Regions from separate parts of the Clostridium sp. CM038 genome, predicted to be linked through region 2. Evidence: a T-box and tRNA genes for the amino acid it is inferred to sense, from the RefSeq annotation. Region 2 holds a T-box; the other holds one or more tRNA genes.

Region 1 (7,009 bases), 500 kb from region 2:
CCATATTAATAGGCGTTATTGTTTATTTAATATTTATTTTTTTGCTTAGAATATTTGAATATGAGGAAATTAAAAAGAAAGTTTTAAAGCAAAAATAAAGGAGTGGAAGCTAATGATTAAAATAGTGGGATTGGGTCCTGGGTCAGTAGAATCACTAACTGTAGGAACACTTGAAATTCTTAAAGGTGGTAAAAAGATTTATTTAAGAACAGAAAAGCACCCTACTGTGGATTACCTAAAATCGATATGTATAAAATTTGAAACCTATGATGATAGATATGAAAAATATAATAGTTTTGATGATGTGTATAGGGCTATTGCAGAAGATCTTATTAAGAAACACGAAATATATGGGGATATCGTATATGGAGTTCCAGGTCACCCGCTTGTGGCAGAAACTTCTGTTAAACTTTTAATAAAGCTTTGTGAAAAAAACAAAATAGATATAGAAATTCTTCCCGCGGTTAGCTTTATAGATGCAGTGATTCAAAGCTTAAAACTAGATCCTATTGAAGGACTAAAAATAATAGATGCCTTTGATATAAAAAATCAAGTTTTAGATAAAAGGGTAGGACTTTTAATAACTCAAGTTTATAACGTTTCTATAGCTTCGGACGTAAAACTTGCTTTGCTTGAGTATTACAAAGATGATATGGAGATTTGTTTTGTTAGAGCTGCAGGTATAAAAGGGTTAGAAAGTATAAGGAAAATTAACTTATATGAATTAGATAGACAAAAGGATATAGACTATCTAACCTCAATTTATATACCAAAAGAATTAGAGGCTACAAAAGATTTTCACGATTTAATTCAAGTTATGGACACATTGAGAGCTGAAAATGGATGTGCATGGGATAGACAGCAAACGCATGAATCTTTGAAAAAATATCTTATTGAGGAATGTTATGAGGTTATAGAAGCCATAGAAGACAATGATGAAGATAATATTATTGAGGAACTAGGTGATGTATTACTACAGGTTGTACTTCATGCACAAATAGGAAAAGAAGAGGGATATTTTAATATAAATGATGTTATTTGCGGCATCACAAATAAGATGATAAACAGGCATCCTCATATTTTTAAAGTTTCAGAAGGTAAAAATAGTAACGAAGCTTTAGAAAGTTGGGAAAATATTAAGAGTGAAGAAAAAGGGTTTAAGAGTTATACGGATACGCTAAAGCATGTTCCGAAAAACCTGCCAGGGTTAATGAGAGCAGAGAAGGTTCAACAAAAAGCAGCAAAAGTAGGTTTTGACTTTGACTGCGTTGAACTTGCTATGGGAAAGATTCTAGAAGAATTACAGGAAGTGAGAGATGTATATAAAGGTAATAATAGGGTAAAAATAGTAGAAGAAGTGGGAGATTTGGTGTTTTCTACTGTAAATGTTGCTAGACTACTTGACATAGACCCTGAATTTGCAGTAAATTATACTATAGATAAATTTATCAATCGCTTTGCGTACATAGAAGAAAGTGCAAGGAATAAGGATTTAGATTTAAAGAACATGACACTTACTGCGATGGACGAATTATGGAACGAATCTAAAAGACGATAAATTTATTTGTAAATAAAAATTAGACTAAAAGAAGGAATTTCAAAATCAGTGAAGAATATGCTATTTAATAGTATAATCACTACTAAGTAATGTACTCAATAACAAGGAGGCAACAAAAGTGAATAAATCAGAATTAATAACAAGCATATCAGAAAAATCTAATTTAACAAAAAAAGATGCAGAAGCAGCTCTAAAAGGTATTATAGAAAGTATTGAAGAAACATTAGAAAAAGGTGAAAAAGTCCAATTGGTTGGATTCGGAACTTTTGAAACAAGAGCAAGAGCAGCTAGAATGGGTAGAAACCCAAGAACAAAGGAAGAAATTCAAATTGCAGCATCAACGGTTCCAGTATTTAAAGCTGGTAAAGAATTTAAAGATATAGTTAACAAATAATATTATTATGATGTGAAAAACCTGGATGTATATCTAGGTTTTTTATTTTAAAAACTTTGGTTGAATTATTGAATGGGTAAAGAACATTAAAAAGGGGAAGTATAAATGAGATTAGATAAATATTTAAAAGTGTCAAGAATTATAAAGAGAAGAACCATTGCAAAAGAAGCTTGCGAGAGTGGCAGAGTTTCTATAAATGATAAAGTGGCAAAAGCAGGAACTGTAGTAGGTGAAAGTGATATTATAGAAATTAAATTTGCAAATCAAATTTTAAAAGCTAAAATTATAAATATTGCAGAGCATGTGACAAAAGAGAGTGCAAAAGAAATGTATGAAATAATTTCAGGAAGAGAAGACAAAGAATAAATGTTGCTAAATACAATTCTTAATTAAGGTTAATAAGCATATATATTTTATAGGAATACAATTGTATGTCATTAATTAAGAATTGAGAATAAGATTAGCTTCTTAATTCCCAATTTTTTAGAGCAAAACTAATAAGGGGGATATTATGGAAGTAAAGAAAGAAATAAAAATAGAAGATAAGAAAAGCAGTTTAATGCTTGAAAACAGAAAAAAATTAACTGTTAACGGAGTTGTAGAGGTTATAAATTTTAATGAAAGCCAAATATTATTGAATACAGATGTTGGAACAATGATAGTAAAAGGACGAGAATTAAAGATGAACAAGTTAGATGTTCAAAATGGGGATGTTATAATAACTGGGCAAGTGGATTCTTTTGTGTATACTAGCGACAAAAGTAAAGAAAAAAAAGATAGCATAATATCAAGATTGTTTAGGTAGAAGAATTATGATAATTTCTTTGATAGGCCAAGTTAATCTTATAATTTTCAGTTTGCTAGCAGGAATAATAACTGGAGTATTTTTTGATATATATAGATTGATAAGGGGATTTGAAAATCCTAACAAGGTGCTGACTATAATACAGGATTTGTTATTTTGGACATTAACTTCTATAGTGGTTTTTATATTTTTGATGTATACTAATAAAGGGTACATAAACTTTTATGTGTATGTATGTTTAATATTAGGAGTATACTTATATTTGAAACTATTAAGTGGAGTATTTATAAGGGTACAATATAAATTAATAATATTCAATGGGAAAGTATTTAGGGTTGTATGGAATGCTATTTTATACCCAGCAAATTTGTTAGTTTATAAGCTCAAAATAAAAAAAAAAGATAAATTATAAAGAAATAGCTTGAAGAAATGTGGAATACAAATTAGAATAGGTTTATGAAGCGTAAACAATACTCATTCCATTGAAAGGAAAAGGGTATGGGATATGAAAAAAAAATTTAGTATTAAAAGTGCCGTATTAGTTTTTGCTATGATGTATGTATGTTATCTTTTAATTCAGCAACAATCAATTATGAGCAGACAAAAGAAAGAGCTGCAAAAGTATAATGTTGAATTACAAAAGAAAAAAGAACAAAAAAAAGTATTACAGGATGAAGTAGAGTTATCTAAAACTGACAAATATATAGAAAAATTAGCAAGAGAAATATTAGGTCTTGTTAAAGAAGGTGAAACTCCTGTTATGGATAATAAAAACTAAATGCTATAATTATTGTTACGCTTATTATTAAATTAATATATAAAATAAAAACATAATTTTTAAGGAGGAGTATTTTTAATATGACCTTAATGGCTGGAAGTATTGTAGAAGGTAAAGTAGTAAATATCACCAATTTTGGTGCGTTTGTAGAAGTGGAGGGTAAGACAGGATTAGTGCATATATCTGAGGTTTCAGATACATTCGTTAAAAATGTTAATGATCATCTAAAAGAAAATGATATAGTAAAAGTTAAAGTAATCTCTGTAGATGATAATGGGAAAATCAGTTTATCAATAAAACAAGCTGGAGCGCCTAAAAAATCTATTAAACCTATGGAAATAGATTGGGAAAAGGAAAAAAGCAAAGCAAATGCAAGTGGATTTGAAGATATAATGACTAAATTTCTAAAAGATAGTGAAGAAAGATTTCAAGATGTTAAAAAACATCAAGAAGGAAAAGGAAGAGGTTATAGTAAAAAAACTTCAAGCTATTAGTAAATCTGTAGGAACTAAGTATTTAGTTCCTATTTTAACAAAAAAAAGTTATTGACAACGGTTTATACATCATATATAATAAAACATGTTGCCAAGAGGTAGCATTTTCTAAGCTACAAGTAAGTATACTGCAAGTAAGTAAGCTGGAGTGGCGGAACTGGCAGACGCACAGGACTTAAAATCCTGCGGTGGTTAAACACCGTACCGGTTCGATTCCGGTCTTCAGCACCAAATATCGCGGGATGGAGCAGTTGGTAGCTCGTCGGGCTCATAACCCGAAGGTCGTAGGTTCAAGTCCTACTCCCGCAACCAACTATGGCGGAATAGCTCAGCTGGCTAGAGCATTCGGTTCATACCCGAAGGGTCGTAGGTTCAAGTCCTATTTCCGCTACCACTTTGGCATATGATGAGTTTAAAAACATAATATGTTTTTTATAAAAAACTATTGACATATGTAGCAAATTAGTATAACATTAAAATGATTTTAAGAAACTTATTTAACAGTAATAGTAAGCTGGTATGAAAAAATAAATAGACACATAGAGCTTAAAATAATATGATAGTTAAATATTGTATCAATTAAAGTTTGGGCTTTAGCATTAATATCGCGGGATGGAGCAGTTGGTAGCTCGTCGGGCTCATAACCCGAAGGTCGTAGGTTCAAGTCCTACTCCCGCAACCAATGAGTTTAAATCACTCATTATTTCAGTTAAATAAGATTCTAAATATAATTAGCTAAAAGCAAACAAGTGCCGTATTAATTCAAATTTATTCTTAAATACAATATCGCGGGATGGAGCAGTTGGTAGCTCGTTGGGCTCATAACCCAAAGGTCGTAGGTTCAAGTCCTACTCCCGCAACCAATAAGCTTTAAATTACTTAATACGTAAGTTAAATAAGATTTCATAATAGGTAAGTTAAAAGCAAGTATACTGCAAGTAAGTAAGCTGGAGTGGCGGAACTGGCAGACGCACAGGACTTAAAATCCTGCGGTGGTTAAACACCGTACCGGTTCGATTCCGGTCTTCAGCACCAAATATCGCGGGATGGAGCAGTTGGTAGCTCGTTGGGCTCATAACCCAAAGGTCGTAGGTTCAAGTCCTACTCCCGCAACCAATAAGTTTTAGATTATTTAGAACGTAAGTAAAATAAAACTTCATAACAAGTATACTACAAGTAAGTAAGCTGGAGTGGCGGAACTGGCAGACGCACAGGACTTAAAATCCTGCGGTGGTTAAACACCGTACCGGTTCGATTCCGGTCTTCAGCACCAAATATCGCGGGATGGAGCAGTTGGTAGCTCGTCGGGCTCATAACCCGAAGGTCGTAGGTTCAAGTCCTACTCCCGCAACCAACTATGGCGGAATAGCTCAGCTGGCTAGAGCATTCGGTTCATACCCGAAGGGTCGTAGGTTCAAGTCCTATTTCCGCTACCATAACTCACAATTTATATTGTGAGTTATTTTTTATTTGCTGGAAAACTATAAAACTTAAACTATAATGTGCAAAAACATATAAGTATAAATTTCTCGAATATACAATGCCATGAAGTGACATGCTTCATTTAATATTTTAAAACCTACTATATTAATATGGTAGGTTTTTTTATATTATAGGGAATTGTAAAAATCTAATGTAAAAAATATACAAATTATTGTCTCATAAAAAATATATGAGCGCCCCATCTTATGACATTTATTTCCAAGAGACGTTGCTATAATGGAGTCCTAATGATTAAAGGGTGGGTGATTTTTAATATGCAATACGGGATTGATATATTTCCATATGAAAGACTTAGAAAGATAAAAGATGAAGTAAAAAAGAAAAATGCATTAAATACTAATTTAATTATTACAGGAATTGTTTATTTTGTTATAAGCTTATTAATAAGTAGGGTCTTGCTTCTTAATAACACTGCCCCATTTGGTATAGCTTTCTTAATAGCTACAATATTTGTAAATAATCATAGAATTTCAATAATTACAGCCAGTGGTACATTTTTAGGTTATATTACTTTAAATGGTAGTGCAAAGAATATACCATCATATTTACTAGTAATAGTTACAATTGCTTTTTTGAGTCATGTTTTCAACAAAATAAAATCAAAAACTAAAGTTTTAGCTAGCATGTTTGCTATTATTATATTTGAGTTGTTTACCTATAATTTCTTCATAACCCGGGTAAGTGGGTTAATGGCTTTTTTAAATTCATTTTTTCTAGTTTTATGTATCTTCCCATTATATTTTATTCTGGACTATAGTCTTTTATGCTTTAAGGAGATTAAAACAAAACATATATTTTCGAATGAAGAAATAATAAGTATGTCAATTATAAGCTCTTTAATTATAGCAGGTACTTGGGGACTAAGTATATTTGCCATATCAATTACGAATATTTTAGGCCTGGCATTTGTTATAATAATAGCTTACATTAACGGAAGTGGAGCTGGTGCTGCATCAGGAATTGCCATGGGTATTATTGTAGGAATGTCTTCTGAAAATATGATTGTGTTTATAGGAATGTATGGTGTTTGTGGCTTAATAACGGGTGTTTTTAAAGAAACTGGAAAGATATTAAGTGCAACATCTTATTTAGTGGCTTTTTCAATAATAAAAATATATTGTATTACGGGATCTGATTTTATGATATTTGAAGCTTTTGTAGCTGCTGTAATATTTTTGCTAATACCACAAAAAGTTTATAGCGAATTATCCACAGAATTTAATTCCGATAAAAAAAAGCAAAATGTAGAACAGGGGTATATAAATAAAATTAAAGATACATTTGTAGGAAGGCTAAATAATTTTTCAGATGTACTTTCTAATATGTCAGATATATTAAATAACTTAGTGGATAATGAAAAATTGGCGATGAAAGGTAAAAGCAGCGCGTTGGTTGAAAATCTTGCGGACAGGGTGTGTAGTAATTGTAATATGAAGTCTATGTGTTGGAAAAGGGAATTACATTATACATATGCAGC
Region 2 (7,009 bases):
TAGATATGTATGGAGTTTAAATTGAAAAGGAGAGTAGAAATTAAAAATTTCTACTCTCCTTTTATAATAATTCGAATTTAAACTGTAAAAACTGTATGTAGCTATTACTAAGAAGCTACTATATTAACTAGTCGTCCTTTAATTACAATAACCTTACGCACAGTTTTACCTTCTAGGGTAGCGATTACTGTTTCATCTTTAAGAGAAATTTTCTTTATACTTTCTTCATCTAAATCTTGAGATATAGTTATTCTGGATTTAATTTTACCATTGATTTGAATAGCTAGCTCTACTTCATCTTTTATAAGAGCAAACTCATCAAATTTAGGCCAAATTTGATTAAATACAGAGTAACCCATACCTAAGGTTTCCCACTTCTCTTCCGCAAAGTGAGGAGTAAAGGGAGCTAAAATCTTAAGGTAATCCACAAGCACTTCTTTTAAAAATTTAGTATTTATATTGTCTCCATTAACATATTTTAATATAGCATTGGTAAGCTCCATAAGTCTTGCAATAGCAGTATTAAAATGAAGTTTTTCTGTATCTCCAGTAACTCCTTTTATTGCGAAATGTCTCCAGTAGTTTAATTCTTTTTCTTCTATGCCTAGAGAGTCTTTGTTATTAACTTCTTTTGACATAACGCTGATTCCAGTGTCGATTGATCTTTCAATTCTATCAACAAATCTTCCAATAGCTTTTATACCATCATCACTCCAAGCTCCACCATCAATATAACCAAAACCAAACATTAGGTACATTCTAAATACATCTGCGCCGAACTCTTTTATGTACTTGTCTGGAGAAATAGTATTTCCTTTTGATTTACTCATTTTCACTCCGTCTGGTCCTAAAATTAAACCTTGGTGAGTAAGAGATAAGAATGGTTCATCAAAATCTAAATACCCCATATCACGAAGAGCCTTGGTTATAAATCTTGAATATAGTAAGTGACCACATGCATGTTCAGGTCCGCCTACATATTTGTCTACAGGAAGCATTTTGTTTACTAACTCTTTATCAAAAGCTTTTTCATTGTTTTTGTTATCTACATACCTAAATTGGTAGAAAGAAGAACAAACGAATGTATCCAAAGTATCAGCTTCTCTATGAGCTGCGCCGCCACAAACTGGGCAAGGGACATTCATAAAATCCTCGCATTTAGCAAGTGGTGATTCTCCGTCTGGTGCAAATTCTACGTTGTACGGCAGTTCTACAGGAAGTTGATCCTCAGGTACAGGAACAGCCCCACATTTTTCGCAGTGAATTATTGGAATAGGAGCGCCCCAATATCTTTGTCTTGAAACTAACCAATCACGAAGTCTAAAGTTTACTTTTTCACAGCCGAGACTTATACTTTCTAATTTTTTTACAATTGCTTTTTTTCCGTCGATGGTAGATAAACCATCAAATTCTTGACTGTTTACCATTTTTCCATGTTCAGTATAAGGGAGATTTTCGCCCTCTCCATTTACACTTTTAAAACCAATAATTACTCTTTCAATAGGCAATTTGTATTTAGTAGCAAATGCGAAGTCTCTATCATCATGAGCAGGAACAGCCATTACTGCACCAGTTCCATAAGTGTTTAGAACATAGTCAGCTACCCAAATTGGAACCTCGCGTCCATTAATAGGATTAATAGCATAAGAACCAGTAAATACACCTGTTTTATCTCTTGTAATAGATTGTCTTTCTATATCAGTTTGTTTTCTAGCATCATATTTATAAGATTCAACAGCATCTTTATATTCACTTTTAGTGAGGACATCTACAAGTTCATTTTCAGGGGCTATGACTACATATGAAACACCGAATAAAGTATCTACTCTTGTAGTAAATACACTAAAGTCTACATCAGAATCAACTACTTTAAAAGTAACATCAGCACCAGTAGATTTGCCTATCCAATGTTTTTGCATGGATTTGGTTTTTTCAGGCCAATCCAAGGTATCAAGCTTTTCTAGTAGTTCATCAGCATAGTCAGTTATTTTTAAGAACCATTGTGTTAAATTCTTTTTAGTAACCTCAGTGTTACATCTTTCGCAAAAGCCATCTACTACTTGCTCATTTGCAAGTACTGTACTACAGCTAGGACACCAATTTACAGGTGCTTTTTTCCTGTAAGCAAGGCCTTTTTCAAATAGTTTTAAGAATAACCATTGAGTCCATTTATAATAATCAGGGCGACATGTAACAACTTCATGATCCCAATTAAACATTGCTCCCATAGCTTTTAATTGCTTTTCCATATTAATAATGTTTTGCTTCGTAGAATCCTTTGGATGCACTCCTGTTTTTATTGCGTAGTTTTCAGCAGGTAGACCAAAAGCATCAAAGCCCATTGGCTGAAATACATTGTATCCTTGCATTTTCTTCATTCTAGCCCAAGAATCTACAGGGCCATAGTTAAACCAATGCCCCGCATGTAATTGGCTTCCAGATGGATAAGAGAACATTTCAAGTACATATAACTTCTTATCAATTTTATTTTCATCAAATTCATAAAGGTTAGTTTCTTCCCATATTTGTTGCCATTTTTCATCGATAGTTGTAGTATATTTTGCCATTAGTATTCCTCCTTATTATGATCTATAGGTTAAAAACAATTATTAATCTTTTCCACTTAGTTTTAAATTAGAAAATAAAAAAAACCCTCATCTCAACAAAGAGACGAAAGTAATATTCCGCGGTACCACTCTAATTAGGCATTACGCCTCACTTAAGAATATAACGGTTTTAACCGTACTTGTTTTCACAAGTAAGCTTTTACTTACAAGTAAGATTTTACTTAAAAATAAGCTCATAGGCAAGTTCATATTATATCATTACTGCTTCACACCTATGGGACATTATTTATCTTAATGACCCAACAGCAGCTCTCTTTAAAATGCTATAAATACTACTACTCCTAATAAAAGCAATTTATTATAGTATCATTTGTTTAAGATTGTATTATTATTCATTATAATTTAAATAGAATTTTGTGTCAAGGCTATGTGATTTACTTAAATTTCATAACAAGATTTTTATTTGCATAGGATATAAATACAGTAAGCGCATAGTCATATACTATGAAGGCAAACTCCATAACAATTATTGTTAAATATATATTTATATTAGGAAGTTTTGATAATATAAATAATTTATAAATAAATATAAGTATAGCGGAGGCTATATTAAAATACAATAACTTAAGCACAATTTCTAAAATCATACTCCTTAATTTTTCTATAAAATATTTCACAAAGCCATAGGAACCAAAAATTAGTATATATGCAATGCTTATAAGCTTTGAAGGTATAATAAATAAACTAAGCAAGGAGACAGCACTATATACTACAATGGTATTCTTTATTCCGGTAGTTAAAATTGAAAGTGGAATAATACAGGAAGCAATGCCTAACATAAAAAATTTATTTGTAGGGAAAATAGAAGAAAGATATAGTAATATTAAACTAAGTGCTGCGAATATTCCACCCTTAGCAATATTATTAGATTTCATAAAAATCATCTCCTAAATTAATAGAATTAGCAACAGGATATAAGATCTCCGCCTAAACATTCACAAATACTATCTGCACACCACAAGTTAAGACATAGATTACCCATGCCAAAATCATTGTTACGCTTGCCATAATAGTTATCTCTATAATTTGAAGTACGCGAATTTAGTTCATTAAAACTTCGTCTATATTCAATATTATTAGGATCTTGCGTGCAAGCGCGGCTTATAAAATTATAAGCACTATCATGCCAGCCTTTTTTGAGGTGAAGCACTCCCGTTAAATAATTCCACTCGGCAGTTTTAGTATTCATGGAATTTAATTTCTGCTCAGCGGAAGCGATATTTCCGCTATTTAAATCCATTCTTATAGATTGATATATATTGTTATTAGTATAGTCATTATTTGAATTAGAACCATAATTATTAGACGAATTGTAACTGTTAGAAGAACCATTGCTACTTGAAGAACTAGTATTTTTCATAAGTGAATCATAGGCTTCATTTAGTTCCTGCATTTTTTCTTCTGCTAAATCTTTTAAAGGATTATCACCATACTGATCAGGGTGATATTTTTTTGCTAGCTCTCTATAGGCTTTTTTAATATCTTCTTTAGATGAGCCTTGTCTTACACCAAGTACTTCATAGGGATTTATCATCTTTATATTCCACTCCTTTTAAATTATTAATGTTACATTCTTTATTAAATCATCACCTGCGGTGATGTAATATTAACGACTTCAGAAGGATATTTATACCCCCACTGAAGTTTTCTACTTGTTAGGGTATGTTACTCCCACTTATAGAAGTGGGAGACTTTCCTTCTGAAATGTCGTTAAAAACCTTATCCATTTTTTCCATGAGTCCGAGTTCTAGTATATTACATAATATGGCTTCATTTTTTATTAAAGGTAATCTATTTAGATAGTTTAAACATTGCTGCGCGCAGGTAGATAATAAAAAATCAATTCGGGGTGCTATCGATATACTAAAACTTTTAAAATCTAATTTATCAGTATTAAACAATGAATTTATAGCATTAAAAGAATCACTTTTTATATCCTTTTCTAAATCATCATAAGCATCTATAATATATATCCATTTACCTAAATTATACCCAAGCCAATATAAATCATCCTTAAAGGAAGCAGTCTTATAATAAAATGATATTATAAAGCCTGTAAGGTCAGCAAAAACATGAGAAAGCTCATCTATAGATAGCTGCTCATCAATGCATAGATCCTTATGGTCCGCTTCGAGGGTATTTAGTAATAAAAGCTTTTCTTTTGTATAATTCATTACATCATTATATGCTATATCTGATTTTGATAAATAGTTTTTTAAAAACATTGAAAAAACTTTACTTTTCATTGTTTTATTATCGTAAACATCATCCATTATCTTATAATAGGCTAAAGTAATGTTACAAAAGGCGGCATAATCTATTGTCTGGTTATTATTAATCATAATCCTTTTTTTTAGTGGATGCATAATACATTTGAATTTAATAAAATTGTATTTATTCTCTGAAAGTGCATCCAAAAGTACTGCCAAGAAAGTCATATCATAATTTAAAGTAAGCCTTGGTAGGTTTCCAAAATTATTTTTAATAGAGTTACATAGGCCACAATAATAAGCTTTGAATTTCTCGTAGTCTTTTATCTTCATTTCCATTTTACATGGAGTTACATATCCAAACATTATAGTTCCTTTGATGATTTTTTTGATTTTAATATTTCATAAATGCTTTTAGCCGTTGTATCCTCTAATCGGTAACCGAGCAAAGTCACAACTTCCTCAATTTCGAATTCATCCTCGCTTTCAATTTCTATGTAAGGAAAAGGACAAAATGTCTTCTCATTTATATCTATTTCAATAAGAGTATTTTTGTATTTATAGCTTTCTCTATATTTTTTAATAGATTGTATAAGCTCTAGACCTAAGGATTCGAATATACCCTTGGCAGCAGCTGCATCTTTAATTTCTGATTCGTGTTCATCCATAATTTTATACTTTTCTTGGCTTATGAGTTTTTTCGTGGTTATGTAATGAACCGTGGAATTTGTTAGTTCATCATGCACTGTTCGTATTCTTGCATAGCCTTTGCCGTTTAGTAACCTTTTATCCCAGAAATCATAAATATTATTTATTTGATTTTCTTGTTTTACTTTTATAGCATTTATGTTTAATAGTTTTTTGCGGATTTCTTGTACATCAATATCTATAATTCTAAGTTCTATTTCTCTCAAAGTAGTTCCTCCTTGTCACTCTTAGGAACATAGCAGTTATTAATTGTTATGCTTCTATTTTTATACATCTAATCATTAATTCTTTATTATACCATTAATTGTGATTATATCATAACTTAAGTAAAGTAACATTAATATTGCTTTAAAATTACAAATTCCAATACAGGAAAATAGGTAGTCACAATAATAGTCTGTTAAGAACTAAGGATAATAGCAATATATGACTTTGTTATAAGTGACGATACATAGTATAATAATTGGGCACGTTTAAATAAATGGACTAGCATTATTGACTTGTTATTTGTTTAAATGCGCCTTAGATAAATATTAAGGTGGTGTTTTTTTGGAGTATATAAAAGAAGTTAATATAAATGAGGCTATTATTCATGTTTTAGATAACAATGCAGATGAACCTATCTTGAATGAATATGCATTAGACTTAGATGAAGAAAAATATAACTATTTACTGAAACATATCCAGAAGTGCTTAAAGGATGAAGAATTAAAGTATGGAGTCTTTAATTCCGATCGAAATATAGTAAAAGATTTATCACAAGAATACTTAAATGGTGAGAATAATTTACTGGCGGTATCTAAGGAACTAGCAAGGCAGATGTTTATTTTAATGAGATCTATTGGGAACGTTCCTTCCTGTGATTTGGTAATAGTATCTTTTACCACAGAGTTTGGACCAATGCTTGGGATATTTAAAATGGATTATATTAAAAACTATGTGCACACTATCGAATTTGTAGATAATAAGTTAGGCATTGATATAGTATCGCAGGTTACAGGGTTACCTGGTAGTTCTCAAAGAATACAAAAATGTACGTTTTTAAAACCAATTAGAGATGAAAATAATTTTGATTTAATGGTTATCGATAAAAAAAGCAAGAATAAAGAAGATGAGGAATATGGCTCAAACTACTTTATAAGTAATTTCTTAGGTTGCACAATTATTGATAATGAAAGAGATGTTACTAAAAACTTCGTGAAGGCAGCTGAAAAATTCACGCAAAACAACTTTGCAGAAAATGCAGATGAAGCAGAAGTTGTTAGAAGTACTATAAAAAGAAAGCTTAGAGAAGAAGATAATATTGATCTTAAAGAATTGTCTGAGGAAATGTTTTCTGAAAATAATGATACTAAAGAAAAATTTGTTGAATTTATAACAGAACAAGGAGTTTCAGAAAATATTAGCCTTGATAAAGAGTGGATAGACAAAAAGCTAAAAAGAGTAAGACTAAAAATTGATAAA

The links. A T-box is a leader RNA that pairs with one kind of tRNA and senses whether it is charged. The one in region 2 lies ahead of leuS (leucine--tRNA ligase), so its partner is inferred to be a tRNA-Leu.
Region 1: it has a tRNA-Leu gene. The T-box ahead of leuS (leucine--tRNA ligase) is inferred to sense a tRNA for this amino acid. The anticodon was not compared.

What each region holds. Positions count from the first base shown of each region.
Region 1 covers NZ_CM143651.1:3,799,354-3,806,362, reverse strand. The annotation lists gene ACWJKS_RS17570 (putative polysaccharide biosynthesis protein) at 1-98, shown strand, start outside; gene yabN (bifunctional methyltransferase/pyrophosphohydrolase YabN) at 113-1,558, shown strand; gene ACWJKS_RS17560 (HU family DNA-binding protein) at 1,677-1,952, shown strand; gene ACWJKS_RS17555 (RNA-binding S4 domain-containing protein) at 2,058-2,318, shown strand; gene yabP (sporulation protein YabP) at 2,464-2,757, shown strand; gene yabQ (spore cortex biosynthesis protein YabQ) at 2,765-3,169, shown strand; gene ACWJKS_RS17540 (FtsB family cell division protein) at 3,263-3,535, shown strand; gene ACWJKS_RS17535 (S1 domain-containing RNA-binding protein) at 3,616-4,029, shown strand; tRNA gene ACWJKS_RS17530 (tRNA-Leu) at 4,172-4,260, shown strand; tRNA gene ACWJKS_RS17525 (tRNA-Met) at 4,266-4,341, shown strand; tRNA gene ACWJKS_RS17520 (tRNA-Met) at 4,347-4,423, shown strand; tRNA gene ACWJKS_RS17515 (tRNA-Met) at 4,636-4,711, shown strand; tRNA gene ACWJKS_RS17510 (tRNA-Met) at 4,817-4,892, shown strand; tRNA gene ACWJKS_RS17505 (tRNA-Leu) at 4,976-5,064, shown strand; tRNA gene ACWJKS_RS17500 (tRNA-Met) at 5,070-5,145, shown strand; tRNA gene ACWJKS_RS17495 (tRNA-Leu) at 5,214-5,302, shown strand; tRNA gene ACWJKS_RS17490 (tRNA-Met) at 5,308-5,383, shown strand; tRNA gene ACWJKS_RS17485 (tRNA-Met) at 5,389-5,465, shown strand; gene spoIIE (stage II sporulation protein E) at 5,787-7,009, shown strand, end outside.
Region 2 covers NZ_CM143651.1:3,296,084-3,303,092, reverse strand. The annotation lists gene ACWJKS_RS15220 (GTP pyrophosphokinase) at 1-20, shown strand, start outside; gene leuS (leucine--tRNA ligase) at 108-2,567, opposite strand; T-box leader at 2,664-2,925, opposite strand; gene ACWJKS_RS15210 (hypothetical protein) at 3,002-3,502, opposite strand; gene ACWJKS_RS15205 (J domain-containing protein) at 3,529-4,158, opposite strand; gene ACWJKS_RS15200 (DUF5685 family protein) at 4,283-5,203, opposite strand; gene ACWJKS_RS15195 (class IV adenylate cyclase) at 5,203-5,751, opposite strand; gene ACWJKS_RS15190 (nucleoid-associated protein) at 6,095-7,009, shown strand, end outside.